4 regions of the Streptomyces sp. NPDC096012 genome follow, and region 3 is predicted to be linked to each of the others. Evidence: riboswitches for the same ligand, from Rfam matches in the RefSeq annotation. Region 3 holds a riboswitch; each other region holds the start of a gene.

Region 1 (7,538 bases), on a different contig from region 3:
CGTGGTCGGCGACATCGACCCGGAGCAGACCCTCGCCTGGGTCGAGAAGTACTTCGGCTCCATCGAGTCCCACGACGGCAAGCCCGCCCCGCGCGACGGTTCCCTGCCGGAGGTCATCGGCGAGCAGCTGCGCGAGGTCGTCGTCGAGGAGGTCCCGGCGCGCGCCCTGATGGCCGCCTACCGGCTCCCGCACGACGGCACGCGCGAGGCGGACGCCGCCGACCTCGCCCTGACCGTCCTCGGCGGCGGCGAGTCCTCCCGCCTGTACAACCGCCTGGTGCGCCGCGACCGTACGGCCGTCGCGGCCGGCTTCGGGCTGCTGCGCCTGGCCGGCGCGCCCTCGATGGGCTGGCTGGACGTGAAGACCTCCGGCGACGTGGAGGTGCCGGTCATCGAGGCCGCCATCGACGAGGAGCTGGCCCGGTTCGCCGAGGAGGGCCCCACGCCCGAGGAGATGGAGCGGGCCCAGGCGCAGTTGGAGCGCGAGTGGCTGGACCGGCTCGGCACGGTCGCCGGCCGCGCGGACGAACTGTGCAGGTACGCCGTCCTGTTCGGGGACCCGCAGCTCGCGCTGACCGCCGTCAAGCGCGTCCTCGAGGTGACCCCCGAGGAGGTCCGCGCGGTCGCCCAGGCCCGCCTGCGCCCCGACAACCGCGCGGTCCTCGTCTACGAGCCGAAGTCCCCGGAAGCCGTCGAGGACACCGGGATCCCGGAGGACCCGGAGCGGGAAGCGACCGTAGAGGCCGGCAACGAGAACGAGGAGACGGCCAAGTGACCGAGCTCGCCACCATGGAGTTCCACCCCCAGCCGCAGGCCGGCGAGGCCAAGCCGTGGGCGTTCCCGGCGCCCGAGCGCGGCACGCTGGGCAACGGCCTGACGGTGCTGCGCTGCCACCGCCCCGGGCAGCAGGTCGTCGCCGTCGAGGTGCTGCTCGACGCGCCCCTGGACGCCGAGCCGGTCGGCCTCGACGGCGTCGCCACGATCATGGCGCGGGCCTTCTCCGAGGGCACCGACCAGCACTCCGCCGAGGACTTCGCCGCCGAGCTGGAGCGCGCCGGCGCCACGCTGGACGCGCACGCCGACCACCCCGGTGTCCGGCTCAGCCTGGAGGTCCCGGCCTCCCGCCTGGCCAAGGGTCTCGGCCTGCTCGCCGACGCCCTGCGCGCCCCGGCGTTCGCCGAGAGCGAGGTCGAGCGGCTGGTCCGCAACCGCCTGGACGAGATCCCGCACGAGCTGGCCAGCCCCGCCCGCCGGGCCGCCAAGGAGCTCTCCAAGGAGCTGTTCCCGGCGACCTCGCGCATGTCCCGCCCGCGCCAGGGCACCGAGGAGACGGTCGAGAAGATCGACGCGGCCTCCGTGCGCGCCTTCTACGACCGGCACGTCCGCCCCGCGACGGCCACCGCGGTCGTCGTCGGCGATCTCACCGGGATCGACCTGGACGAGCTGCTCGGGGGCACCCTGGGCGCGTGGACCGGTACCCCCGGCGAGCCGCGGCCGGTGCCGCCGGTGACGGCCGACGACACCGGCCGCGTGATCATCGTGGACCGGCCCGGCGCCGTGCAGACGCAGCTGCTCATCGGCCGGATCGGCCCGGACCGGCACGACCGCGTCTGGCCGGCCCAGGTGCTCGGCACCTACTGCCTCGGCGGCACCCTCACCTCCCGCCTGGACCGCGTCCTGCGCGAGGAGAAGGGCTACACCTACGGCGTGCGCGCCTTCGGCCAGGTCATGAGGTCGGCCCCGGACGGCACGGGCGCCTCGATGCTCGCCATCAGCGGCTCGGTGGACACCCCCAACACCGGTCCTGCGCTGGACGACCTGTGGAAGGTGCTGCGCACCCTCGCGGCGGAGGGTCTGACCGACGCCGAGCGGGACGTCGCCGTACAGAACCTGGTCGGGGTGGCACCGCTGAAGTACGAGACCGCGGCCGCGGTGGCGAGCACCCTGGCCGACCAGGTCGAGCAGCACCTGCCCGACGACTTCCAGGCGACGATGTACCAGCGGCTGGCCGCGACGGGCACGGTGGAGGCCACCGCGGCCGCCGTCAACGCCTTCCCGGTGGACCGGCTGGTGACCGTCCTCGTCGGTGACGCCTCCCAGATCAAGGCTCCGGTCGAGGCACTGGGCATCGGCGAAGTCACCGTCGTCGCCGCCGAGTAGCCGTCGCGCCGAGCAGCGGCACGCGCGCGTGGGGCCCTGACGGCCTACAGGCCGTCAGGGCCCCACGCCGTTCCACTCCCTTCCCCGGATGCCCGATTGGGGCGGAGGTTTCCTGTCTGCCCTGTGGGATGCGCTACAAAAGCCCGGATCCGTTTGAGGATTGAAAGCAGGCATCCGTACGGTCATGCGGGCTGTTCGTCAGGCAGTGCGCCGCACCCGCGGCACCGGACAGTCATCGCCGAGTCCCCGTACGGCGCGAGCCAGGGGAGCCGGGGACCCACGTCCCTGGGGTGAATCGGACGCCCGCGCGAGAGCGAGGGGGCCCGTAGGAGACCTTCCTGCTCCGAACCCGTCAGCTAACCCGGTAGGCGAGAGGGAAGGAAAGGACCAGCCACTTCATGGCGTTCATGTGCGCCACCGGGAAGCATCGCAAGCCCGGCCGGGTCAAGCGCACCACCGCTCAGGCGGCCGGTATCGCGGCCCTCACCACCACCGGTGTCATCGGCACCCTCGCCGCCTCCCCGGCACTCGCCGCCGAGAACTCCGTGGAGCAGACCGGCCTCACGCCCGTCCTCACGGTGAGCGACGGCGTGGCCGAGCGGATCGACGCGCAGGCGGACGCCCAGCGGCAGGCCGCCGAGCAGAAGGCGGCCGAGCAGGCCGCGGCCAAGGCGGCCGCCGAGCGGGTGAAGCTGGAGCGCGTGGCCAAGGAACGCGCGGCCCGCGAGGCCGAGCGCAAGCGGCTGAACGCCTTCGTCGCCCCGATCGCGCACTCCTACGTCTCCACGGGCTACCAGGCCAGCAGTTCGTTGTGGTCCTCCGGCTCGCACACCGGCATCGACTTCCACGCGGCCAGCGGCACCACCGTCCACGCGGTCGGCTCCGGCACCGTCGAAACCGTCGGCTGGGGCGGCGCGTACGGCAACCAGATCGTGATCCGGATGGCCGACGGCACGTACACCCAGTACGGTCACCTGTCGTCCATCGGGGTCACCGTGGGCCAGAAGGTCGTACCGGGCCAGCAGATCGGCCTGTCCGGCGCGACCGGCAACACCACCGGCCCGCACCTCCACTTCGAGGCCCGCACGAGCCCCGACTACGGCTCCGACATCGACCCCGTCGCCTACCTCCGCAAGCACGGCGTGAACGTCTGACGCCTCGGCGAGCACGGCGGCGACGTCCGACCCCTCCGCGGGCACGGCCTCGGCGTGGCGTCCGACGCGCCCGCCGCACGGGATCCGAAGCCTCGCACGGCACCCGAAGCCCCGGCTCACCGAGCCGGGGCTTTCGCCGTTCTCCGCGGGGTCCCGCCGTTCTCCGCAGGGTCCTGCTGGTCCCCCCCAGGGCCAAAAAATATCCATGAATTCCGGCCCGCCGTCGGAAATTCCCGCGTATTGGAATAGAGTCGCGGAACACGCGTCCATCGTCGACGTTTCACGGGAATTAAGGCGGAGGTCGGGCATGCGTATTCCGGCGCACTCGGTGTGCACGGCGATCAGGGACGACATCGTCGCCGGTGTCCACGAGCGCGGCGGCCGCCTCACCGAGGAAGTCCTGGCCCGCCGCTACGGCGTCTCGCGCGTCCCCGTCCGTGAGGCCCTGCGCACCCTGGAGGCGGAGGGGTTCGTGGTGACCCGCCGGCACGCGGGCGCGTGCGTGGCCGAGCCCACCGAGGAGGAGGCCGCCGACCTGCTGGAGATGCGCGTGCTCCTGGAGCCGCTCGGCGCCGGCCGGGCCGCGCAGCGGCGGACGGAGGCCCACCTCAAGGTGCTGCGAGGCCTGGTCAGGCTCGGCCAGGAGCGGGCCAGGAGTGGTGGCAGCGAGGATCTGCGCTCGCTGGGCGGCTGGTTCCACGAGACGCTCGCGCAGGCCTCCGGCAGCCCCTCGCTGACCTCGACGCTCACCCAGCTGCGCCACAAGATCGCCTGGATGTACGCGGTGGAGGCGCTGCCGAGCCCCCAGGAGGCCTGGGCGGAGCACGGCGCGATCGTGGACGCGGTGGCGCGCGGCGACGGTGAACGCGCGCGGGCGGTCACGGCGCTGCACGCCGAGCGCTCGGCGGCCGCACACCGGCTTCGGTTCTCCGGCGGCGCGGAGCGTGTGAGGACTTCGCAACATGCCGTAAACGTGCCGGGGCGGCGGCATTAACACGCAGGCCGTATACAAAGAAGAGCAATTCCGTGGCGACGCTTTTTCCGGCGACCTCATTCCGGCGTGCCGTAATTCACGCGGGAGGCGAAAGCCGCTCGATGAAGCAATAGCAGACTGACCGCTGACCGCTGACCGCTGACCGCTGACCGCTGACCGTGGACCGTGAGCGCGGGCTGTGGAGCGCGGGCGTTGACCGTGCCGGGCGAACCGTCGAGCGCAGGCGCCGCCCGGACCGTCGGGTGCAGGCGGCGCGCGAATCGGCAGGCGGTGGCCCGGACCGTCGAGCGCAGACGGCGAAGCCGCGCCGCCCCCGGAGGGGCGACGCGGCTCGGGCCCGTGCGCGCGGGGCGCGCTCAGACGGTCTCGGGCAGCTCTTCCAGGCCCTCGGCGACCAGCTTGGCCAGCCGGTCGAGGGCGGCGTCCGCGCCCTCGGCGTCGGACGCGAGGACGATCTCCTCGCCACCCTGGGCGCCCAGGCCCAGGACGGCCAGCATGGAGGCCGCGTTGACGGGGTTGCCCCCGACCTTGGCGATCGTCACCGGGACGCCTGCGGCCGTGGCGGCTCGGACGAAGATGGAGGCGGGACGGGCGTGGAGGCCCTCGGCCCAGCCGACGTTGACGCGGCGCTCAGCCATGTGTTGCTGCCCTTCAGTCTTCAGGTTGTCTAGACCAGTTTCCCATACGGTGAAGCATGCCCGGAGCGGGCCTTCGCCCCCTCCGGTGCGACGCCGGACCGCGGCCTCGGTCCGGGGTGTCGTCCTCCACAGACTGCCTCGCGCCGTTGTCATACGCGAGCCGTACTCTGGGGCCCATGCAGACCCCGGCGGACCGGCAGGACCGGCACGAGTACCCCGCCCACTGGGAGGCGGACGTGGTACTGCGCGACGGTGGCACCGCGCGTATCCGGCCCATCACCGTCGATGACGCCGACCGCCTGGTCAGTTTCTACGAGCAGGTCTCGGACGAGTCGAAGTACTACCGCTTCTTCGCGCCGTACCCCAGGCTCTCCGCCAAGGACGTCCACCGCTTCACGCACCACGACTTCGTGGACCGGGTGGGACTCGCGGCCACCGTCGGCGGCGAGTTCATCGCCACCGTACGCTACGACCGCATCGGTGCCGGCGGGATGCCCGCCTCCGCGCCCGCCGACGAGGCCGAGGTCGCCTTCCTGGTGCAGGACGGCCACCAGGGCCGCGGGGTCGCCTCCGCCCTGCTGGAGCACATCGCGGCGGTCGCGCGCGAGCGAGGGATACGCCGCTTCGCCGCCGAGGTGCTGCCCGCCAACACCAAGATGATCAAGGTGTTCACGGACGCCGGTTACACCCAGAAACGCAGCTTCGAGGACGGTGTCGTACGCCTGGAGTTCGGCCTCGAACCGACCGACCGCTCCCTCGCCGTGCAGCGTGCGCGCGAGCAGCGCGCCGAGGGCCGCTCGGTGCGGCGCCTCCTCGTGCCCGGCTCCGTGGCGGTCGTAGGCGTCGGCCGCGCCCCCGGCGGGGTGGGCCGCAGCATCCTCGGCAACATCAGGGCGGCCGGTTACGCGGGCGCCCTGCACGCCGTGAACAGGGCCTTCCCCGAGGACCTCGAGGAGGTCGACGGGGTGCCGGCGTACCGCTCGGTGCGGGAGATCGACGGACATGTGGACCTCGCCGTCGTGGCCGTACCCGCCGAGCACGTGCCCGCGGTGGTCGCCGAGTGCGGCGAGCACGGCGTCCAGGGACTCGTCGTGCTCTCCGCCGGGTACGCCGAGAGCGGCGCCGAGGGGCGGGAGCGGCAGCGGGCCCTGGTCCGGGCCGCGCGCGCGTACGGCATGCGGCTCATCGGCCCGAACGCCTTCGGGGTCATCAACACCGCCCCGGACGTCCGGCTCAACGCCTCCCTCGCCCCGGAGATGCCCCGCCCCGGGCGCATCGGGCTGTTCGCCCAGTCCGGTGCCATCGGCATCGCGCTGCTGTCCCGGCTGCACCGGCGCGGCGGAGGAGTCACCGGGGTCACGGGCGTCTCCACCTTCGTCTCCGCCGGCAACCGCGCCGACGTCTCCGGCAACGACGTCCTGCAGTACTGGTACGACGACCCCGAGACCGACGTCGTCCTCATGTACCTGGAGTCCATCGGCAACCCGCGCAAGTTCACCCGGCTCGCCCGGCGGACGGCGGCGGCCAAGCCGCTGGTCGTGGTGCAGGGCACGGGGGCCGCGCCGCAGGGCCACGCCGTGCGCGCGACGCGGCTGCCGCACGCGACCGTGTCCGCGCTGCTCCGGCAGGCCGGGGTGATCCGGGTCGACACCATCACCGAACTGGTCGACGCCGGCCTGCTGCTCGCCCGGCAGCCGCTGCCCGCCGGGCCGCGCGTGGCCATCGTCGGCAACTCGGAGTCGCTGGGCGTGCTGACGTACGACCGCTGTCTCGCGGAGGGGCTGCGTCCCTCGCGACCGCTGGACCTGACGACCGCGGCGACGGCGGGGGACTTCCACCGGGCGCTCGCCGCCGCGCTGGCCGACGACACGAACGACGCCGTCGTCGTCACGGCCATCCCCGCGATCGGCGAGGGGTCACCGGGGGACGCGGAGCTGGCGGAGGCGTTGCGCTCGGCCGCGGCGGCGGTCCCCGGCAAGCCGGTGCTGGTGGTGCACGTGGAGCTCGGAGGGCTCGCGGAGGCGCTGTCGGCCGCGGCCAGCACCGCCCCCCAGGCCACCGGCAGGACACCCGTCCCCGGAAACACCACCACCCACCCACTCCGCCCCACGGACCCACCGCGCTCCGCGGAACACCCACCCACCATGGGACCGACGCCCGGGAACCGCGCCTCGGCCGGGGGAGCGGTGCCCGGGGACGGCCTTTCGGCGGGGGGAGCGGTGCCCGGGAACGGCGTTTCGGCCGGGGGACCCACGCCCGGGAACGGCGCCTCGGCCGGGGGAGCGGTGCCCGGGGACGCCGCATCCGGCCGGAGAGCGGTGCCCGGGGACGGCAGGCCCGTGGGAGAGCCGGCGGCCGGGGACCACTCGCCCACCGGGGGAGTGGTGGCCGGGGACGGCGGACCGCTCCCGGGAGCGGACAGGGACGGCGGGCCGGGCGTGCCGGCGGCCGCCGGGAGCGGCGGGTCTGTGGCGGGTGCGGCGGGCGGGAGCGGCGGGTCCGTGGCGGGTGCGGCGGGCGGGAGCGGCGCACCGGACGTCGCGGCCGCTTCGTCCCCGGTCGAAGGTGCCCGGCTCATTCCGGCCTACCCCG
Region 2 (6,184 bases), on a different contig from region 3:
CCCGGGTGTCGAAGCCGGTGGTCACCAGCACCGTGCCCGCGGCCTCGGCCAGCCGGGCCACGGCCCGCTCGAACCGTTCGGCCAACTCGTCGGGGTCGGTGCCCGGGCGGATGATGTCGTTGCCGCCGGCGCAGAAGGAGACCAGGTCCGGGGCCAGTTCGACGGCCTCGGGGACCTGGTCGGCCACGATCTGGTCCAGCAGCTTTCCGCGCACGGCGAGGTTGGTGTACTGGAAGTCGCCCTCGGGACACCGGTCGGCTAGAAGCACCGCGAACCGGTCGGCCCAGCCGACGAACGCGCCGTCCGGCCCGGGGTCGCCGACGCCCTCGGTGAAGCTGTCCCCCACCGCCACGTACGACCCGATCACTGATCTGTTGTCACTCTTCGAATCGTCTGCCACATCGGACCATGATTCACCTGTTGATGTGACTTACGCGACCGTAGGCGGGGATTGACGAACGGTGAGATGAGACACCCTTAAATAATGTGCCAAGCGCGGAATAGGCCTGCCGTCTGCATTGTTGAGCGTGTGATCGTCGCGCGGGCACACCGCGTACCGGACCGGCGGGCACATCGAAGGCCGGACCCGCGAGCACACCGAAGGCCGGACCCGGGGATCGGGGTCCGGCCTTCGGAGGCGTGTCAGGCGGGTGGTCCGGGGTGGGGCGGTCCTCAGCCGACGGGGACGCCGTGCCGGCGCAGGTAGTCGACCGGGTCGACGTCGGAGCCGTAGTCCGGCGTGGTGCGGATCTCGAAGTGCAGGTGCGGGCCGGTCACGTTGCCGGTGGCGCCCGAGAGGCCGATCCGCGTGCCCGCGGCCACGGCCTGACCGGCCGAGACGGAGAGCTGCGAGAGGTGGGCGTACTGGGCGTAGAGGCCGTCGTCGAGCTTGATGACGACCTGGTTGCCGTAGGCGCCGCCCCAGCCGGCGGAGACGACCGTGCCCGCGGCGACGGCCTTGAGCGGGGTGCCGGCCGGGACGACGAAGTCGACGCCGGTGTGATAGCCGCTGGACCACATGCTGCCGGCCACGTGATAGCCGGTGCCGATGGTGGCGCCGGTCACCGGGAGGGTGTAGCCGGTGGCGGCGGCCGGAGCCGCGGAGGCGGCCGCCGGGGCCGCCTGCGGCCGGGCGGTCCTCGCGGGGGCCGGGGACTGCTTCGCGACCGAAGCTCCCTGCCGGTCGGCCGACGCGTGCTGCGGGGCGGCCGGCCCGGTGCTCTCCCGCGCGGCCTTCTCGCCGAGCGTGAGCTCCAGGCCGGGGTGGATCAGTGACGGGTCGGCGCCGACGGCCTGCCGGTTGTCGTCGTAGAGCCGGTGCCAGCCGCCGCCGACGTGCTGCCGGTCGGCGATCGCCGAGAGGCAGTCGCCGGACTGCACCGTGTAGGTGCGCACGGCCGGGCCCCGGTGCGTCACGGACGTCTTCGCCGCGGCGGGAACGGACTGCGCGACCTTCGGGGGGACGGACTGCGCCGGGGTCGCGGCATGCGCCCCGACGGCACCGAACAGCGGGAGGGCCAGGGCGGCGCCACCGGTGCCGGCGACGGCGACGGAGCGGGAAAAACGCGGGGACTTGGGACGTCGGTGCTTACCCCTCGCGGGCATGGCGCATTCCTCTCCGGCGCCTGCGAGGTCAGCTGTCGGGTTCGGGCTGGAGCCGCCCGGCCGCGCGGTGCGCGGCTTCACCCCCAGCCTGTCGCGGAGACCGGACAGGCAGTCGTACCTGGTGGGTCCCCCGCTCCTGCCGGACACGGGTCATGTGTGCGGGGATTCCGGGCGGCGGCAGGATTCGGCGTTCCGTCCGGATGGGGGCGAACGTAAGCGAGCGGGACGTACGGAGACAAGCGGCCGGTTCCCGGGGCCGACGTTCCGGAAGATCGATGACGCGAAATACCCGTCACCCTCCGTGAATTGCCGGGGCCCGCATTCCTGTGAAATCCGTTGGCCGTATCGGAATTACGTGGACATGACGTGCGACGCTCGGTCACCGGTATGACGCTCCTCACGCCCTGCCGCGCCACACTCCCTTGTTGCGCAGCCAGTTGGAACGAATGCTTCAAATCGGGCAGAGAACTCAGATGCGGCGCAGCCGGAGAACCGTCGCATCGAGGTCGCCTTTCAGGCCGGTGCGCAGTCCGTGGTGCAGCAGGACCGAGCCGCTCAGCACCTCGCCCGTTTCGCGGCATTCGTACGATGCGGTCGGGTCGAGTCCGCGCAGCCGCACCGCCGGCACCGGTTCACCGTAGCTCTGAGCCTGCAGCCACGCGAGGACCACCACCTCGCCGTCGAGGGCGTACTGGACGGCGCTCGAGCCGCCCGCCGGGGGCCGCAGCCGGTACAGCTCGCCACGCTGGACGACCGGGCGGATCTCCTTGTACAGCTCCACCCACCGCCGGGCCTCGGCCAGCTCCTCCGCGCTCCAGCGCGTGAGGTCGCCGCCGACCCCGAGCACGCCTGCCATGGCGCTGACGAAACGGAACCGCAGCGAGCTGACCCTGCCGTTGAGCTGGGTGTTCGGGCTGTCGGTGACCCAGGCCGCCATGACCCGGGCGGGGTGGATCTGGGTGAGACCGTGCTGGATGGCGAGCCGGTCCAGCGGGTCGGTGTTGTCGGAGGTCCACACCTGGTCGGTGCGGCTCATGATCCCCAGGTCGATCCGGCCGCCGCCGCCCGAGCAGGACTCGAAGGCCACCTCGGGATACGCGGCCCGCAGCCGGTCCAGCAGGGCGTACAGGGCGTGCACGTGGTCGGTCCACAGCCGCTGGGGGTACGGCTCGCCGGGCCAGCCGGCGTCGGTGAAGCTGCGGTTGAAGTCCCATTTCACGTAGTCGACCGGGGTGCTGGAGAGCAGGGCGTCCAGCCGCTCCCACAGGTACTCCCGGACATCCGGGCGCGCGAGATTGAGGACGAGCTGATTGCGGAATTCCGTCCGCTTTCGTCCCGGTTGGTGCTGCACCCAGTCGGGGTGGGCGCGGTAGAGGTCGCTGTCCGGGTTGACCATCTCGGGTTCGACCCAGATGCCGAACCGCATCCCGAGCCCGCGCACGCGGTCGGCGAGGGGCTTGAGGCCGTGCGGGAAGCGGTCCGGGTTGGGGGTCCAGTCGCCGAGCCCGGCGCGGTCGCCGGTGCGGGCGCCGAACCAGCCGTCGTCCACGACGAACAGCTCGACGCCGATCTCGGCGGCGCGGCGGGCCAGCGCCGCCTGCTGCTCCTCGGAGATGTCGAAGTGCGTCGCCTCCCAGGAGTTGAACAGCACGGGCCGGTCGCGCTCGGCGCCGGGGATGACGTGCGCGCGCTGGTAGGCGTGCCAGGCCCGGCTCGCGCCCCCGAAGCCGCCGTCACTCCACAGCCCCGCGAAGACGGGGCTGGTGTACGACTCCCCGGGCGCCAGGAGCAGCAGGCCCGAGTCGTCGTACCCGGCGCCCCCGGTGATCTGCACGCGTGCGTCCGGGAGTTGGGCCACGGCGATGCGCCAGGAGCCGGACCAGCCGAGCGCGCAGCCGTAGACCTCGCCGCGCTCCTCGGTGGCGTCGGTGTCGAGGGCCACCCAGGGCAGGTGCTGGTGACCGGTGTGGCCGCGGCGGCTGCCGATGGTCTTCTCGCCGTAGGTGAGGGGGGCGGTGGCGAGCCGGGACTCGGCGGCCCAGCGGCCGTGCAGCTGGGACAGCCGCCAGCCCTCGCGGTCGGGCAGGGTCCAGGTGGCCGCGTCGGCCCGCAGCAACTCCACGCGCCCGTGCCCGTCGTTCGCCACGCCCACCCAGCGCTCCACGACGTCCCCGCGCATCCGGTAGTGCAGGCTGATCGCCAGCCCGTCGTCGGCGAAGCGCAGCCGCAGCTCGTCGCCCTCCGTGTCGTACCCCTCGAAGCCCCACTCGGTGCCGCGGCGCTCGTCGGTGCGCACGGACAGGGCGGGGCGGACGAAACGGGGGCCGCCCTCGACGGGGTACTCCTCGCCGCCGTCCAGCGGGGACTCGAAGGGCCGGTGACCGGACAGCGGAGCGGCGGCCAGCGCCCCGGCGTCGGCGAGCGTGATCGGCGGCCCCCAGTGCAGGTGGAGCAGCTCGTCCGCCCCGGTGAGGTGCAGGGCATAGCTGCTGGTGGGCCCCGAGAGGAGCCAGGTACGACCGTCGTCGGCGATGTGCACCATCGAGACCTCACAGGTGGCAACAGATCCACTCAAGTGCCAACATCATCAGTCCCGGTGACCACGGGTGACAATGCCCTGTGGACAACTCATTGCCCGAGGAAAGCGATGTCGTATGGTCGACGGAGCGCCCGTCGGCAAAGCACGCCGCCGGGGACCCGTCGGGAGGAGCCCCCGTGACGCAGCAGGTCCCGTCGACCGAGCCGGAGCTGGCCGGAGTGCGCAATTTCCGTGACGTGGGCGGACTGCCCACGGTGGACGGGCGGCGGGTGCGACACGGAGTGCTGTTCCGCAGCGGGCACCTCGCGCACGCCACGGCGGAGGACGCGGCCTTCCTCTCCTCCCTGGGGCTGCACACGATCTTCGACTTCCGCAACGCGGCCGACCAGCGGCTGGAGGGCCCGGACGTCGAGCTGCCCGGCGTGCGGAACGTGAATCTGCCGCTGAGCGACCCGGCGGACGGCGCCGAGTTCTGGAAGATGGTCCGCGACGGCGACCTCGACCAGCTGCGCGCGATCCTGGACGACGGCAAGGCCGCGGCCCGGATGACCGCTTCGTACCGGATGATCGTCAAGCAGCGCACCGCCGAGCACTCCCGGGTGCTGCGCGCGCTCGCCGAGGACAGCGTGCCCGCGTTGATGCACTGCGCGGCCGGCAAGGACCGTGCGGGCATCTCCATAGCCGTCACACTCCTCGCCGTCGGTGTGGAGCGCGAGGCGATCGTCGCCGACTACCTGGAGTCCAACGCCAAGCACCGGCGCTACAAGGTCCGTCGCAACGGCAGCGCCGAGACCGCCTACACCCCCGAGGTGATGGATCTGCTCAGCCCGCTCTTCGACGCCCGCGCGGAGTATCTGGAGGCGGCCTTCGAGAGCATCGAGCAGACCTGGGGCGGGTTCGACACCTATCTGGAGCAGGGCCTCGACCTCTCCCCCGAGACCCGGGAACGGCTCCGCGAGCGCCTGCTGAACTGACCGGGCGGGGATCCGGCGGCGGCCTCATGGAGTCCGGGCCGGGCGGGGATCCGGCGGTCTCGTCAAGCCCGGGCCGGGCGGCACGGGCCGTACGGGCAGGGCACGTCCGGCACCGGCCTGTACGGCCACCGCACGCCCGGCACCGGCCGCACGGCCACCGCGCGCTCAGCCCTTGGCGCCCACCGCGAACAGCAGGTAGAGGAACGCGGCCAGAACGTGGCCGAGCGCGATGTAGATGATCAGCCGGATCCACAGGGAACGGGGGAACTTTTCCTCGTAGTTGCTCATGACAGTTCTCCGGTCAAAGGGCCCAGGCACAGCGTGGCCGTGGGGCTCTGCAGCAGGGTGTGGACGAACAGCAGCTCCACGCCGTCGTGGTCCTCGGCGGCGAGGCGGTGCGGGGTGAGCGAGTCGAAGTGCGCGCTGTCGCCGGGCGCGAGCAGGTGCACGGCGTCGCCCAGGCGCAGACGCAGGCGCCCCTGGAGGACGTAGAGCCATTCCTCGCCGGGATGGACGCGCACGATGTCGCCCTGCGAGCCGTACGGCACGCGCACCCGGAGGGCCTGCATACCGCGGCCCGACGCCCCGGCCTGCACATAGGTCCAGCCGCCCGCCCGGGTCGGCTCCATGTCGGCGGCGCGCACGATCGCGTCCCGGTCGGGGACCGTCTCCCCCAGAAGCTCGGAGACCGTCGTACCGTAGATACGGGCGAGCGCGAGGAGCATCGGCAGCGAGGGCTGGCGGTGCCCGGTCTCCAGCCGGGAGAGGTGGGCCGGCGAGAGTCCGGCGTCCCGGGCCGCGGCCTCCAGGGTGAGCCCGGCACGCCGGCGAAGCGCGCGCAGCTGGGGAGCGACGGCGTGCAGCTGCGCGCCAGGCTCCGGCTCCTCGGGAGTGTTCATGTCTCCATTGAGCCCGACAATTGCCCGTCAGGCAATTTCGTTGCCCCAGAGGCAAAGGTGCAGGCAGCCGGCCGAGCTGCGCCCGTGGCGTCCCTGCCCGCGTGCCGCCGGCCGGCCCCGCCTGGGGCGGCCCGGCCGGCGAAACGGTGCTAGTGATCTGGTCTTGA
Region 3 (7,538 bases):
CTTCATCCTGCTGTTCGCCGGCTTCGAGACGACGGTCAACCTCATCGGCAACGGCACCTACGCCCTGCTCACCCACCCCGAGCAGCGCCACCGGCTGCAGGAGTCCCTGGCCCGGGGAGAGACGGACCTGCTGGCCAGCGGTGTGGAGGAACTGCTGCGCTTCGACGGGCCGGTGGAGCTGGCCACCTGGCGGTTCGCCACCGAGCCGCTCACCATCGGCGGGCAGCACATCGCGCCGGGCGACCCGGTGCTCGTCGTGCTCGCCGCCGCCGACCGGGATCCGGAGCGGTTCGCCGACCCGGACGTGCTGGACCTCACCCGCCGGGACAACCAGCACCTCGGGTACGGCCACGGCATCCACTACTGCCTCGGTGCGCCGCTCGCGCGCCTGGAGGGCCAGACCGCGCTGGCCACCCTCCTCACCCGCCTGCCGGACCTGCGGCTCGGCGCGGACCCGGCCGAGCTGCGCTGGCGCGGCGGCCTCATCATGCGGGGCCTGCGCACCCTGCCCGTGGAGTTCACCCCGGCCCGCGACGACCCCCGCGGCGGCGAATATGACGGCTCTTCAACAATGTGATCTTCACGTGATCTGCGCGGCATGAACTTGTGACAAGTGATCGTCTGCCTATACGTTCACCCATCAGCGCGGCGACGAGCTTCATCCGCCGCGCCGGCCCCGCTGTCGCACGAAAGGCTTCCGCATGCTCTCCGGGAACGGTCGTCACCGTCGCCCCCGCCAGGCTCCGGCACTCCTCGTCGCGGCCGGAGTGACCGGCACGGCCATCGCCATCCCGCTGCTCGGCGCCGCGAGCGCGAACGCCGCCGACGGCACCACGTGGGACAAGGTGGCCGAGTGCGAGAGCGGCGGCTCCTGGAGCGCGAACACCGGCAACGGGTACTACGGCGGCCTGGCGATCTCGCAGGACGACTGGGACAAGTACGGCGGCCTCCAGTACGCGGACAGCGCCGACCAGGCCAGCCGTTCGCAGCAGATCGCCGTCGCCGAGAAGATCCTCGCCGGCAAGGGCACCACTCCCTGGGCCACCTGTGCCCTGCTGTCCGGGCTGACGTCGAACTCGGGCTCCCTGGACGTCGACACGGGGGTCGGTGGCTCCGGTGGGTCGCACGGCTCCTCCGGATCGGCCGGCGGTTCCGAATCGTCCGGTCTGCCGGATGCGCAGCCCTCGGACCCGGGCAATGACTCCGGCGCGGGCACGGGAGCCGGCTCCGGCTCGGACTCCTCCACCGGCTCGCCCGGCGCGCCGGCCTCCGGTCCGGGCAAGGACACCGGTGCCACCCCCGGGGCCGACGCCGGCTCGACCGGCACCAAGGCACCCAAGTCCGACAAGTCCACCTCGCCCGGCACGGGAGACCCGCAGCAGCGCGACGGCTCGGCCGCGACCACTCCCGGTACCGACAACTCGGGCAATTACCAGCAGAGCGCCGGTTCCTGGAGCCTCGTCGACACCGGCGCCCTCACGTCTGGTGGGCGTCACCGTGGCGGAAGTGCGGACGAAAGCGTGACAAACGGTCAGGAAACCGCTTTGTCGGGCCGGCACGCCTCCCACGAACCGGGCACCTACACCGTCCGCGAGGGCGACTCCCTCGCCTCCATCGCCGACTCCCTTGCGGTCGACGGCGGATGGCGGGCGCTCTACGCCGAGAACAAGAAGGCCATCGGCGCCGACCCGAACAACATCACTGCCGGTCAGACCCTGGAAGTCGACCCCGAAACGGACGCAAACCAGCCGTAGTTGACGTCCCGGTTCGCCGCTGATGTCCGGTTTGGTGAAAGTGTGGGATGAGTCTCAGAAGCCCTGATCGTCTTTGAAATTCCCTCGATCACGTGTCTACGGTCGAGGCCGCTCGTCACCACGAGCCCCGGCAGTCGCAACGCCGAATCCTGCCAGCGATCGTCCGGGAACAGTCGTCGCGTCAAGCGCCGAAGGCAGGAGCGGGGGACCCAAGGTAAGTGCCGGGACCAGCAGTTGAGCTGGCACCGGCTGGGGGTGAAGCCGCACACCGCGCAAGCGGGAGTGCGGCCGGGCAACTCAACCGGCCCGAACCCGACAGCTCACCTCGCAGGCGTCGGTGAGGGGATCGATCCATGCTGTTTTCCGGCAAGGGCAAGCACCGTCGTCCGTCCAAGGCCGTCCGCGCCGTCGCGCTGGCCGGTGTCACCGGCGCCGCCGTCGCCGCCCCGCTGATGGCGGCCGGCAACGCCTCCGCCGCCACCACCTCCGAGTGGGACTCGGTCGCCCAGTGCGAGTCCGGCGGCAACTGGTCCATCAACACCGGCAACGGCTACTACGGCGGCCTGCAGTTCTCCGCCTCCACCTGGGCGGCCTACGGCGGCACGCAGTACGCCGCCACCGCCGACAAGGCCGGCAAGGCGCAGCAGATCGCCGTGGCCGAGAAGGTCCTGGCCGCGCAGGGCAAGGGCGCCTGGCCGGTCTGCGGCACGGGCCTGTCGAGCACCCCCAACAACGGCTCGGCCCCGGCCGCCCCGTCCGGCGGCACCGCGTCGTCGCAGAAGACCACCTCGTCGGCCGGCACCACCGCCCGCTCCACCGACGGCCAGGCCGCCTCCCGGTCCGCCGAGCGCCCCGCCGCGAAGAAGACCGTCACCACCCCGACCGGCAAGAAGGTCAAGAAGGGCGACGGCGAGTACAAGGTCGTCAAGGGCGACACCCTCGGCACCATCGCCGAGAAGCACGGCGTCAAGGGCGGCTGGCAGAAGCTGTTCGAGCTGAACAAGGACATCGTCCAGGACGCCGACCTGATCTACCCGGGCCAGCAGCTGCACCTGAAGTGACAGCGGGCCGCCGCTCACCGCACGGCGCCCTCACCTCCCCGGCTCGCATCCCGAAGGCCTGGTGAGGGTCACCCCCGTCCCCACGGACCCCCCGCCCCGGCGCGCGTTCCCCCGTACGCGCCGGGGCGGGGTTTTTTCGTCTCCCCGTCGCCGACCCCCGCGCTTTCCCCGTTCTTCACCCGGACCCCTTTGTTCCGGCGGTGAACAATGGGTACCGTCTGCGTGTCCCTCCCTGTCCACGGGACGGTCGGTCGGTGGCCGACGCCCCGGGGGCGGTTAGGCTCTAGTCGCAGAGGCCAAGCCGCGAGGCAGCCGGCCCCGCGCTTCCAGCGTCACATCCAAGAAGGAGATGCTCGTGCCGTCCATCGACGTCGTCGTAGCCCGGGAAATCCTGGACTCCCGAGGCAATCCCACGGTCGAGGTCGAGGTCGGCCTCGACGACGGCAGCACGGGTCGTGCCGCCGTCCCGTCCGGCGCCTCCACCGGCGCCTTCGAGGCCGTCGAGCTCCGCGACGGTGACCCCAACCGCTACCACGGCAAGGGTGTCGAGAAGGCCGTCCTCGCCGTCATCGAGCAGATCGGCCCGGAGCTCGTCGGCTACGACGCCACCGAGCAGCGCCTGATCGACCAGGCGATGTTCGACCTGGACGCCACCGACAACAAGGGCTCCCTCGGCGCCAACGCCATCCTCGGCGTCTCCCTGGCCGTCGCCCACGCCGCCTCCGAGGCGTCCGACCTGCCGCTGTTCCGCTACCTGGGCGGCCCGAACGCGCACCTGCTGCCCGTTCCGATGATGAACATCCTGAACGGCGGCTCGCACGCCGACTCCAACGTGGACATCCAGGAGTTCATGATCGCCCCGATCGGCGCGGAGTCCTTCTCCGAGGCCCTGCGCTGGGGCGCCGAGGTCTACCACACCCTCAAGAAGGTGCTGAAGACCAAGGGCCTGTCCACCGGCCTGGGCGACGAGGGCGGCTTCGCCCCGAACCTGGAGTCCAACCGCGCCGCCCTCGACCTCATCGTCGAGGCCATCAAGCAGGCCGGTTACGTCCCCGGTGAGCAGATCGCGCTCGCGCTCGACGTCGCCGCGTCCGAGTTCTACAAGGACGGCAAGTACGAGTTCGAGGGCAAGTCCCGCTCGGCCGCCGAGATGACCGAGTACTACGAGGAGCTCGTGGCGGCCTACCCGCTCGTCTCCATCGAGGACCCGCTGTTCGAGGACGACTGGGCCGGCTGGAAGGTCATCACCGACAAGCTGGGCGACAAGGTCCAGATCGTCGGCGACGACCTCTTCGTCACCAACCCGGAGCGCCTGGCCCGCGGCATCGAGGAGGGCGCCGCGAACGCCCTGCTCGTCAAGGTCAACCAGATCGGTTCGCTGACCGAGACCCTGGACGCCGTCGAGCTGGCCCAGCGCAACGGCTTCAAGTGCATGATGTCCCACCGCTCCGGCGAGACCGAGGACGTCACCATCGCCGACCTCGCCGTCGCGGTGAACTGCGGCCAGATCAAGACCGGCGCCCCGGCCCGCTCGGACCGCGTCGCCAAGTACAACCAGCTGCTGCGCATCGAGGAGATCCTCGACGACGCCGCGGTGTACGCCGGCCGCAGCGCCTTCCCCCGCTTCAAGGGCTGAGCCCACCCCGCACGTCCGCCTCGCGGACCATCGGGCAGGGCAAGGGCCGAGCCTTCACCGGCCGCGTCCTAGCCAGTCGTACGTACGTCCCCGTACCCGGTCCCGTACCGTGTCCGGGGACGTACGCGCGTGTGTGAACGGGAGGCGGGAAGATGGCCGTGAAGGACCGTGACCGGTTCTCCACCGCGACCAGGCTGCGGGTGCTCGGTGAGCAGACGGCGGCCCGGGTCTACCGCTCCCAGACCAGGCGGCAGGCCCGCCGGTCGCGGCTCACCGGCCGCGCGGCGCTGCTCGCGCTCGTGCTGTGCTCGCTGGTCGTCGCGCTCGCCTACCCGATGCGGCAGTACGTGTCGCAACGGTCGCAGATCGCCGACGTCCAGCGGCAGCAGGAGCAGGCGCGCCGGCGGGTCGAGCAGTTGCGGGACCTCAAGGCACGCTGGCAGGACGACTCCTACGCCGAGCAGCAGATCCGGCACCGGCTGCATTACGTGATGCCCGGCGAGACGGGGTACGTGGTCGTCGACCCGGACGCGGCCAAGCAGTCCCGCGCCGACGTCGGGGCCGCCCACCGGCCCTGGTACGCGAACGTCTGGGACGGGGTCGACAAGTCCGACGCCTCCGACCAGTGAACCCACAGAAAGTCTTCGAAGAGCAGTCATGCACAAGCCTCCGCCGCCCACCCCGCGCACCGAGCCCACCGACGCGGACGTCGCGGCCTTCAAGCAGCAGCTGGGCCGCCCGCCGCGGGGTCTGAGGGCCATCGCGCACCGCTGCCCCTGCGGCCGGCCGGACGTCGTGGAGACGGCGCCCCGGCTGCCCGACGGCACGCCCTTCCCGACGACGTACTACCTGACGTGCCCGCGCGCCGCCTCGGCGATCGGCACGCTGGAGGCGAACGGCGTCATGAAGGAGATGACGGAGCGGCTGGAGTCCGACCCGGACCTGGCCGCCGCCTACCGGGCGGCGCACGAGGACTACATCCGCCGCCGGGACGAGATCGAGGTCCTCCAGGGCTTCCCGAGCGCGGGCGGCATGCCGGACCGGGTCAAGTGCCTGCACGTCCTGGTGGCCCACTCGCTGGCCGCGGGCCCGGGCGTGAACCCGCTCGGTGACGAGGCGATCGCGATGCTGCCGGAGTGGTGGAGCAAGGGGCCGTGCGTGACGCCCGACGCCACCGGGGAGGACGCGAAGTGACCCGTGTCGCCGCCGTCGACTGCGGTACGAACTCCATCCGGCTGCTGGTCGCCGACGCCGACCCGGCGACGGGCGAACTCGTCGACCTGGACCGGCGGATGACGATCGTGCGGCTCGGCCAGGACGTCGACCGCACCGGCCGGCTCGCCCCCGAGGCGCTGCAGCGCACCTTCGCCGCCTGCCGCGAGTACGCCGAGGTCATCAAGCGGCACGGCGCCGAGAAGGTGCGCTTCGTCGCCACCTCCGCCTCCCGTGACGCCGAGAACCGCGACGACTTCGTGCGGGGCGTGCTCGACATCCTCGGGGTGGAACCGGAGGTCATCACCGGCGACCAGGAGGCCGAGTTCTCCTTCACCGGTGCCACCAAGGAGCTGGCGGGCCGCCAGGACCTCGCCCGGCCCTACCTGGTGGTGGACATCGGCGGCGGCTCCACCGAATTCGTCGTCGGCGACGACCACGTGCGGGCCGCGCGGTCCGTGGACGTCGGCTGCGTGCGGATGACCGAACGGCATCTGGTGCACGAGGGCGCGGTCGGCGACCCGCCCACCGAGGAGCAGATCGCCGCCATGCGGGCCGACATCGAGGCCGCCCTGGACCTCGCCGAGCAGACGGTCCCGCTGCGCGAGGCGCGGACGCTGGTCGGTCTCGCCGGCTCGGTCACCACCCTGTCCGCGATCGACCAGGGGCTGCCGGAGTACGACTCCGCGCGCATCCACCACTCCCGTGTCCCGTACGACCACGTCCGCGAGATCACCGAGCGGCTGCTGCGTTCCACGCACGCCGAACGCGCGGCGATCCCGTCCCTGCACCCGGGCCGGGTCGACGTGATCGGCGCGGGCGCCCTCGTACTGCTCGCGATCATGGAGCGGATCGGTGCCCCGGAGGTCGTGGTGAGCGAGCACGACATCCTCGACGGCATCGCGTGGTCGATGGCGTGACCACGGCTCGGGGCGACAGGAACGCGCCTCGCGGAGCCGGTGGCCCGTTGTGCGCCTCGCGCGGCGGCGGCCTCGGCGACGCGGGGCCGCGCCCGTAGCGGCGGACCGCCGTGACGGAACCGCCGGGGGCGGGTGAGCGCCTGCCCCCGGCGGCCTCTTCAGGGGTGTTTTCCGGCCCCTTTGCTACTGGCGAGTAGCCTCTGGTGAGCAGGTTGGATAACGTGTGAGCGGCCCTCCGGGTGGCATCCGGGCGCCACGATGACACGCCGTCGGAAAACTTCGTGAAGTTCTTCACAAGGAATTGGGTCCCCGTGGGGGTCCCCGGGGCCTCCGATGGCCCTTCCGGGGCGCGAACGGCCTTCTGGGCCACCTCACAAGAGCATTGCGCGCGTGTTTCCGGAGGGTGTCCGAGGCTCCTCGCCGAGGGGTCCCGAGAGGGCCTCGACGGCTCGGATGGGCAGCTCACACGGCCTTGACAACGGGTCGAACCGCCCCGCGGCACCCGCTCCCGTTCATGACCTGCGTCACGCGGGCCGCGGAGTTTAGCACAGGCCCCCTCGAACCTTGTGAAGGGGCGCACGAGCACCCCCCCCGAGGCGGGTGGATACTCGATGGCATGAGCACCACGGAGCGTCCCAGGATCCTCGTAGTAGGCGGTGGGTACGTAGGCCTGTACGCAGCTCGGCGCATCCTCAAGAAGATGCGCTACGGCGAGGCGACCGTCACGGTCGTCGACCCCCGGTCGTACATGACCTACCAGCCCTTCCTCCCCGAAGCCGCCGCCGGCAACATCTCCCCCCGGCACGTCGTCGTCCCGCTGCGACGCGTGCTGCCGAAGGCGGAGGTCCTCACCGGCCGGGTCACCACCATCGACCAGGACCGCAAGGTGGCCACGATCGCCCCGCTCGTGGGCGAGGCGTACGAGCTGCCCTTCGACTACCTGGTCATCGCGATG
Region 4 (7,538 bases), on a different contig from region 3:
TCACGCTGGTCCACCCTGAGCCGCCATTCTCACCCGAATCGGTGAGGAGTGGTGATTTCCCTGGTGTCCATCTGACCAAATCGGCCGTGAGGAAGCGTCAGACCTCGGAGCCAACTCCGTGTACGACTCCGGTATGACATGCGGGGGCGGCAGCGGCCCGGACCCGTAGGGGTCTCGCACCGCGGGCATACGTCAGCCGTACCACCGTCACGTGGGAACCGCATCCGGAAGCATTGCCTGGGAGCACCGCTTGGGTGGGTCCGTTCCGCGGGTGCGTGCTGCTCGTGCGGGCGTTTCCCGGTGCCTGCCACGCGTGCGTGACGTGTGCGTCGGCGGTGGCTGCCACGCGTGCGGGCTGCGCGTGCGGTGGTGGCTGCCACACGTGCGTGACATGTGCGTCGGCGGTGGCTGCCACGCGTGCGGGCTGCGTGCGCGTGCCGCGGGTGCGGGCGTGCGGGCTGCGTGCGCGTGCCGCGCGTGCGGGCGTGGGGCTCCCGCCACGCGTGCGTGCCGTGTGTGCCCGCCCTGCCGGAGACGTCCCCCGCGCGTGTTTTCTTGCGGGGGAGGCCGGTGGGGCGGCTAGCCGGCTCGGTGCACCACCGCGTCGCACAGTTCGAGCAGGGCCGCCTTGGCGTCGCACTCCCTCAGCGGTGCCAGCGCGGCCCGTGCCTCCTCCGCGTACCGGACGGTGTCCCGGCGGGCCTGCTCCAGCGCGGGGTGCGCGCGCAGTGCGGCCAGCGCCTCGGCGTGCCGGGCGTCGTCGCTGAGGTCGGAGTCCAGCAGGTCGCACAGCGCGACGTCCTCGGGCAGCCCCGTCCGGCCGGCCCGCTCGCGCAGTCGCAGCACGGGCAGGGTCGGGATGCCCTCGCGCAGGTCGGTGCCGGGCGTCTTGCCGGACTCGTGGGAGTCGGATGCGATGTCCAGGACGTCGTCCGCGAGCTGGAAGGCGACCCCGAGCCGCTCGCCGTACTGGGTGAGCACGTCGACGACCGTGTCGTCGGCGCCGGACATCATCGCACCGAACCGGCACGCGACCGCCACCAGGGAACCCGTCTTGCCGCTGAGGACGTCCAGGTAGTGCTCGACCGGGTCACGGCCGTCCGCGGGGCCGGCTGTCTCCAGGATCTGGCCCGTGACCAGCCGTTCGAACGCCAGGGCCTGCACCCGGACCGCCTCGGGGCCGAGGTCGGCGAGGATCTGGGAGGCGCGGGCGAAGAGGAAGTCGCCGGTGAGGACCGCGACGGAGTTGCCCCAGCGCGTGTTGGCGCTGTCCACGCCGCGTCGCACGGCCGCCTCGTCCATGACGTCGTCGTGGTACAGGGTGGCGAGGTGGGTCAGCTCGACCACGACGGCGGACGGCACGACACCGGGTGCGTAAGGGTCGCCGAACTGCGCCGCCAGCATCACCAGCAGGGGCCGGAACCGCTTCCCGCCGGCCCGCACGAGGTGCTGGGCGGCCTCCGTGATGAACGGAACCTCGCTCTTGGTGGCCTCGAGCAAGCCTTCCTCGACAGCCGCCAATCCGACCTGGACATCGGCTTCCAGAGCCTGGTCCCGCACGCTCAGCCCGAACGGCCCGACGACGGTCACGAGGGGTCTCCTGTCTGCTGGTGTCTGCTGGCGGTTACACGGTTTGTCGATAGGTCGTTGCCATCACTCAAGTCAGCGTATCCGGTCCTCTTTCGATCACCGATAGCGCCCACCGGTCCAGCCCGGGCGGTATCGGATCATGCCCCCTATGGTGTTGATCGGTCGGTAAGAACGGACATCTATCGACTTAACAGCAGTACGTGCGGTTTGTCGCGGATCGGAGGGTGAGCGGAGTAACGCCGCACCCTCGTCGGGGCACCCGTCTGCCCGGGCCGTCGCACCTCCGACCGCGGCCCGAATCCGCCCGAATCGGTCCGGATCAGGGCGGCGGCCGACCCTCCGCCACACTCCCTCCCCCTCACCGCCGCCACCTCTCCACGGCCTGCGGCAACCCTGCGAAACGACGTGCGGCGCACTCCGAATTCCGCAGTAATCAGACTTAAGAATCAAATCCCCTTAATCTGCAATGTCGGATTTACTGCGTTTTGCTATTTCGTGAATTGGGTCACGTCGAGCAACCTCCGGCCCCACCCGCTCCGCCCGTCGGGTCGCCGCTTCTGCCCTGCGTCATCGGCGAGTTGAGAAGTTGGCAACCGCAAAGGATCAAGTACCCCATACGGCACAGATCAAGGTCAAACAGTGCGTTGTGTGAATCAGGCACTTGTTCCCGACATGTGCTCTCGCATACGTTCCGGGCCGTCGGGCGGAACGCCGAATCCTGCCGCCGCCCGCATAACCCATCGACGAACTCATTCGCAGGGCAGGAGCGGGGGAACCAGGTAAGCCGCCGGACCGGACGACACACGTCGCACCGGAACGGCTAGGGGTGAAGTCGCGCTCTTCGGAGTGCGGCCGGGCACCTCCCCGCCCGAACCCGACAGCTCACCTCGCAGGCGCCGGAGAGGAACACCCCCATGCCTGCTGCCGCTCAGCCCCGCCGCGTTCGCACCAACCGCCTCGTCCGCAAGCTCGCGGTCGTCGGCACCGGTGCCGCCGTGCTCGCCCTTCCGATCATCGGCGCCACCGCCGCCTCCGCGGCCACCCCCACGGCCGCCACGGTGTCCACCACGCCGGCCGGGTACCCGAACAACCTCGACGGCTGGATCCGCGAGTCGCTCGCGATCATGGCCGAGAAGAAGATCCCGGGCACCTACAACGGCATCTACCGCAACATCATGCGGGAGTCCTCGGGCAACCCCTCGGCCATCAACCTCTGGGACTCCAACGCGGCCAAGGGCATCCCGTCCAAGGGCCTGCTCCAGGTCATCGACCCGACGTTCAACGCGTACCACGTGGCCGGAACGTCGTTCAACGTCTACGACCCGGTCGCGAACATCACCGCCGCCTGCAACTACGCGGCCGCGCGGTACGGGTCGATCGACAACGTGTTCGGCGCGTACTGACCTGCCCGTACCGGTGCCCGTCGCACGGCGGACCGGTGCGCTCCGGCACCTGACGGACCGGCGCGCACCGGTGACCGCCGAACGGCGGGCACCGGTGACCGGCCGACGGGCTCGCATCGGTGACCGGCCGAACAGCGAGCTACTGAAGTGCCGGTCAGTCGGTCGGGAAGATTCTTTCGAGGACGACGGCGATGCCGTCGTCCTCGTTCGACGAGGTGACCTCGTCGGCCACCGCCTTGAGTTCGGGGTGGGCGTTGGCCATGGCCACCCCGCGTCCGGCCCAGTGGAACATCGGGATGTCGTTGGGCATGTCCCCGAAGGCCACGGCCCGTTCGGCGCCGATCCGGAGGCGCTCGGCGGCCAGCGCGAGACCGGTCGCCTTGGTCACCCCGCGCGGCTGGAGCTCCACGGTCCCCGGCCCCGACATGGTGACGGTCGCCAGCGAGTCCACCGCCGCCCGCGCCACGGCCGCCAACTCGTCGTCCGACAGAGTGGCGTGGCGCAGCAGTACTTTGCTGATGGGCTCGCACCACAGGTCGTCGCGACGGTCGACCCGGACCGCCGGCAGCGTCGGGTGCGGCATCAGATACCCGGGTTCGATGAGCGTGAGCCCGTCCACGCCGTCCTGGTCGACGGCCGCGTACACCTGCCCCACCTCCGCCTCGATCTTGCCGAGCGCCGTCTCGGCCAGCTCCCGGTCCAGCCGGACCGACCACAGCAGACGGTCGGCGGCGATGTCGTAGATCTGAGCGCCCTGGCCGCACACCGCGAGCCCCGCGCAGCCCAGGTTCGCCAGCAGGGGCCGTACCCGCGGGGCCGGCCGGCCCGTCACCACCAGGTGCCGGGCACCCGCCCCCGCCGCCCGCGCGAGCGCGGCCAGAGACCGGTCGGAGACGGTGTCGTCGCCGCGCAGCAGCGTCCCGTCCAGGTCGGTGGCGATCAGTGCGTATGCGGGGGTGGCTGCCATGATCAGAGAATACGGACACCGCGCCCCGCCGACTCATCCGTCGTTCCACGCACTTACGTGCTGCTCAGCCCCAACTGGTGGCCAAGGTCCGCTCGGTGGCCCGGTGATCGCCGGGTTGTGGCCCGGTGGCCGCCGGGTGGCGGCAGGGGGCTTCCTCCGGGCCCGCCGGTGAGGGGGGCGGCGACGGTCGGCAAGGGTGCGGTGAACATCTCACCCGAGTCGAGCTCCGGCTCGAAGCCATCGCTTCTGTCCCGGTCGACGGAGACGACGCGCACCTGCTCCAGGCCGGGGACCGGCTTGTGCTGGAACCACTCGCCGTAGGCGATGAAGGTCTCCACCGGGATGATGTCCTCGTCCGCCACCAGGCGGCGGATGCCGGCCGCGTCGCAGTAGTCGGCGAGGGTGTGGCGGGGCTGCGGGCAGTCGAGGTTCCAGGCGGCGGGGGTCGACTTCAGGAGCATGCCCTCGGGCATGTGGTCGCGCCAGCTGACCATGGGGTCGCCGAAGACGCGGACGGCGATACCGAGCGCCCGCAGTGAGCGGCGGTGGACAGGCCGAAGGGCCCCGCCCCGATGACTGCAACCGGTCGGATCACGAAGTCCCTCCTCTGAGACACGATGCGCCACCTTCGCGGCCTCGCCTACTTCCTTCGTGGCTGTGCCGCCGGCCGTGGCGTCGGTCCGCCACGGCGGGCCTACTTCGTGGCTGTGCCGCTGCCGCGGCGGTTGGTCCGCCACAGCTGATAGAGGTGCTTCGCGCCGGGGCGCGCGAAGCGGGCGACCATCGTGAGGAACGGCAGCGGGTCGTCACCCGCGAGCCAGGCCAGCTCCGTCCCGCTCGCCTTCGCCGGCGCGTGCGGCGTCGTATAGCCGCCGCGGCGGTAGGCGAGGAGGGCGGGGAGGTCGATGTTCTCCACGATGTAGCGGTGGCCGGCGCGCTGTTCCCCCTCCGGAACGGGGCGGCCGGTCAGGTGCAGGTGCATCGCACGGACGACGTCCACTCCCGACTCGTTCTCGAAGAGCCGGAACTGGGCGCCCATGCGCGGGTTGAAGTCGAGGAGCTTGTACTGTCCGTCGCGCCGGTCGAAGCGCAGGTCGAGGTCGATGATGCCGCTGAAGCCGATCTGCTTGATGAAACGAGCGGCGAGGTCGGCGAGTTCCGGATTGTCGACGACGTACGCGTTCGCCGTCATGCCCGCGTGCGGCGGCCAGGAACGGACCTTGACGCCGGTGAACAGCGCGACGGGGTTGGAGTTCCGGTCGAAGCAGGCGTGCACGATCCAGTCCTCGGCCTCCTCGCGCGGCAGGTACTCCTGGAGGATCACGCCGGGTTCGTCGCCCCAGTCCCGAGCGAGCGCGAGCAGGCCCGCGCGCGTGGCGATCCTCGTGGTGCCGTTCACGGCGGGCCGGCTGCGCCGGACGAACGCCTCCCGGTTCTTGGCCACCACCGGGAACCGGGCGGTGCCCGCGAAGGAGACGATGTCGTCGTACGACCGCGGGAACGCCGCCGCGGGGCTGGCGATGCCGTGCTCGACACACAGTTCGTGCAGTCCCTGCTTGCTGGCGAGCCGGCGCGGCAGCGCGGGATCGACGCGCGGGAAGAGGAAGGTCCCGGCCAGCTCTTCCTGGTGCTCGGCGATCAGTACGGCGGCCTCCTCGTCCGTCGGGATCAGCACGGTCGGGCGACCGATCCGGTGGCCGATGCGCAACATGCCGTCGACCAGCCGGGCCGGGTCCTCCGCGCCGGTGGTCGGCCACACGAACGCCTTCTTCAGATAACGCGAGGAGGCCGCCGGCGTGTACGGATCCTCGGTGACGGCGTACATGGGCACGCCCAGGCGCCCCAGACTACGGATCGCGCCGACACCGCCGTGGTGCAGCGGGTAGTCACCGAACTTGACGATCAGGCCCGGCACGTCGCGGTCGGCCTCGAACGGCACACCGACGGTGTTTCCGGCCACGGGTCCCCCCACGTGTCCCCCCAATGGCACGGACCCACCCCGTCCGTGACCCCCAAAGGACGCTAAGCCGGAATTGCCGCCTCCGACAAGGCCTATCAGGACATTGCGAGCTCTTTAGGCATTCATCGGACAACCATTCGGTCGTGCGCCGGCGACCATGCGCTCCCACGCAGGGGGGACACCCGAGCACACTGCCCAAGACACGCATCCCGGCCGTAACGTGTGGCCCGACCACATGGAACGCAGCGCCATGCAAGACCCGGATGAGAGCGAGGCAGCACCCCATGCCCCCCTTCGACGTCCCCGAGGGCGACCCCTTCGGCCCGCACAACCTTCCCTATGGCGTGTTCTCGCCCTCGGGCAGCACGGAGCGGAGGGTCGGCGTCCGGTTCGGGGACCACGTCCTCGACGCGGGCGCCGCGGCCGCCGCACTCGGCTCGCCGTACACGTCCCTGCTCGCACAGCCCACCCTCAACCCCCTGCTGGCGGCCGGGCGCACGGCCTGGTCGCAGGTGCGGCGCGCACTGCGGGAGTGGCTGACGGCACCCTCGCACCGGCCGGCCGTCGAACCGCTCCTGCACCCCCTGGCGTCGGTGACCCTCCACCTGCCGTTCGAGGTCGCGGACTACGTCGACTTCTACTCCTCGGAGAACCACGCCCGGAACGTCGGCCAGATCTTCCGCCCGGACGCCGAGGACCCCCTCACCCCCAACTGGAAGCATCTCCCGATCGGTTACCACGGCCGCTCCGGCACCGTCGTCGTCTCGGGCACCGACGTCGTACGGCCCTCCGGGCAGCGCAAGAGCCCCACCGACCCCGCCCCCGTCTTCGGCCCGTCGGTCCGGCTGGACATCGAGGCCGAGGTCGGCTTCGTCGTCGGCGTGCCCTCGGACCTCGGCAGCCCGGTCGCGCTCGGCGCCTTCCGGGAGCACGTCTTCGGGCTGTGCCTGCTGAACGACTGGTCCGCGCGGGACATCCAGGCCTGGGAGTACGTCCCCCTCGGCCCCTTCCTCGGCAAGTCCTTCGCCACCTCGGTGTCGGCGTGGATCACCCCGCTGGAGGCGCTGGAGCACGCGCGCGTGGCGCCGCCGCAGCGCACCCACCCGCTGCTGCCCTACCTCGACGACTCGGCCCCCGGGATCGAGCCCGGCGGCTACGACCTGCGCATCTCCGTCGCGATCAACGGGCACGTCGTCTCGGAACCGCCCTTTTCGACCATGTACTGGACCGCCGCTCAGCAACTGGCCCACATGACGGTGAACGGCGCCTCGCTGCGCACCGGCGACCTGTACGGCTCGGGCACGGTGAGCGGCCCCGAGGAACGGCAGCGGGGCTCCCTGCTGGAGCTGACCTGGAACGGCCGCGAGCCGCTGGAACTCCCGGACGGCAAGCGCGCGTTCCTGGAGGACGGCGACGTGGTGACGTTCTCGGCGTGGGCGCCGGGGGCGGACGGGGCGAGGGTCGGACTGGGGGAGGTCAGCGGGCGCGTGGCGTCGGGGTGAGCGGCAGTTCGTAGCGAGGAGCTGAGACGAGTCCCGCCCCGCGGCCGTCTTGTGCTCACCCCTGGACACGGGTGGTGAGCACAAGGCGCTCTTTTCTGCGCACCCATGTCGGGGAA

Evidence for each region. A riboswitch is a leader RNA that binds a small molecule or an ion and turns the genes downstream of it on or off. The one in region 3 is predicted to bind cyclic di-AMP.
Region 1: it holds a riboswitch for cyclic di-AMP, as region 3 does, so the genes downstream of both, ABVB68_RS21305 (M23 family metallopeptidase) here and ABVB68_RS09840 (transglycosylase family protein) in region 3, are expected to answer to the same signal.
Region 2: it holds a riboswitch for cyclic di-AMP, as region 3 does, so the genes downstream of both, ABVB68_RS36485 (M23 family metallopeptidase) here and ABVB68_RS09840 (transglycosylase family protein) in region 3, are expected to answer to the same signal.
Region 4: it holds a riboswitch for cyclic di-AMP, as region 3 does, so the genes downstream of both, ABVB68_RS09215 (transglycosylase SLT domain-containing protein) here and ABVB68_RS09840 (transglycosylase family protein) in region 3, are expected to answer to the same signal.

Annotation. Positions count from the first base shown of each region.
Region 1 covers NZ_JBEOTD010000022.1:5,716-13,253, reverse strand. The annotation lists gene ABVB68_RS21315 (M16 family metallopeptidase) at 1-775, shown strand, start outside; gene ABVB68_RS21310 (M16 family metallopeptidase) at 772-2,160, shown strand; cyclic di-AMP (ydaO/yuaA leader) riboswitch at 2,387-2,546, shown strand; gene ABVB68_RS21305 (M23 family metallopeptidase) at 2,559-3,314, shown strand; gene ABVB68_RS21300 (GntR family transcriptional regulator) at 3,622-4,308, shown strand; gene ABVB68_RS21295 (HPr family phosphocarrier protein) at 4,665-4,946, opposite strand; gene ABVB68_RS21290 (bifunctional acetate--CoA ligase family protein/GNAT family N-acetyltransferase) at 5,123-7,538, shown strand, end outside.
Region 2 covers NZ_JBEOTD010000084.1:561-6,744, forward strand. The annotation lists gene ABVB68_RS36480 (SGNH/GDSL hydrolase family protein) at 1-367, opposite strand, end outside; gene ABVB68_RS36485 (M23 family metallopeptidase) at 673-1,605, opposite strand; cyclic di-AMP (ydaO/yuaA leader) riboswitch at 1,610-1,764, opposite strand; gene ABVB68_RS36490 (alpha-galactosidase) at 2,075-4,147, opposite strand; gene ABVB68_RS36495 (tyrosine-protein phosphatase) at 4,321-5,118, shown strand; gene ABVB68_RS36500 (DUF6126 family protein) at 5,284-5,406, opposite strand; gene ABVB68_RS36505 (helix-turn-helix domain-containing protein) at 5,403-6,017, opposite strand.
Region 3 covers NZ_JBEOTD010000007.1:19,813-27,350, forward strand. The annotation lists gene ABVB68_RS09830 (cytochrome P450 family protein) at 1-577, shown strand, start outside; gene ABVB68_RS09835 (transglycosylase family protein) at 702-1,754, shown strand; cyclic di-AMP (ydaO/yuaA leader) riboswitch at 1,931-2,103, shown strand; gene ABVB68_RS09840 (transglycosylase family protein) at 2,108-2,815, shown strand; gene eno (phosphopyruvate hydratase) at 3,165-4,451, shown strand; gene ABVB68_RS09850 (FtsB family cell division protein) at 4,604-5,080, shown strand; gene ABVB68_RS09855 (DUF501 domain-containing protein) at 5,109-5,645, shown strand; gene ABVB68_RS09860 (Ppx/GppA phosphatase family protein) at 5,642-6,583, shown strand; gene ABVB68_RS09865 (NAD(P)/FAD-dependent oxidoreductase) at 7,200-7,538, shown strand, end outside.
Region 4 covers NZ_JBEOTD010000006.1:146,391-153,928, forward strand. The annotation lists gene ABVB68_RS09210 (polyprenyl synthetase family protein) at 580-1,590, opposite strand; cyclic di-AMP (ydaO/yuaA leader) riboswitch at 2,322-2,499, shown strand; gene ABVB68_RS09215 (transglycosylase SLT domain-containing protein) at 2,505-2,993, shown strand; gene ABVB68_RS09220 (HAD family hydrolase) at 3,148-3,960, opposite strand; partial or broken gene ABVB68_RS09225 (NAD(P)/FAD-dependent oxidoreductase) at 4,125-4,555, opposite strand; gene ABVB68_RS09230 (carboxylate--amine ligase) at 4,655-5,899, opposite strand; gene fahA (fumarylacetoacetase) at 6,205-7,422, shown strand.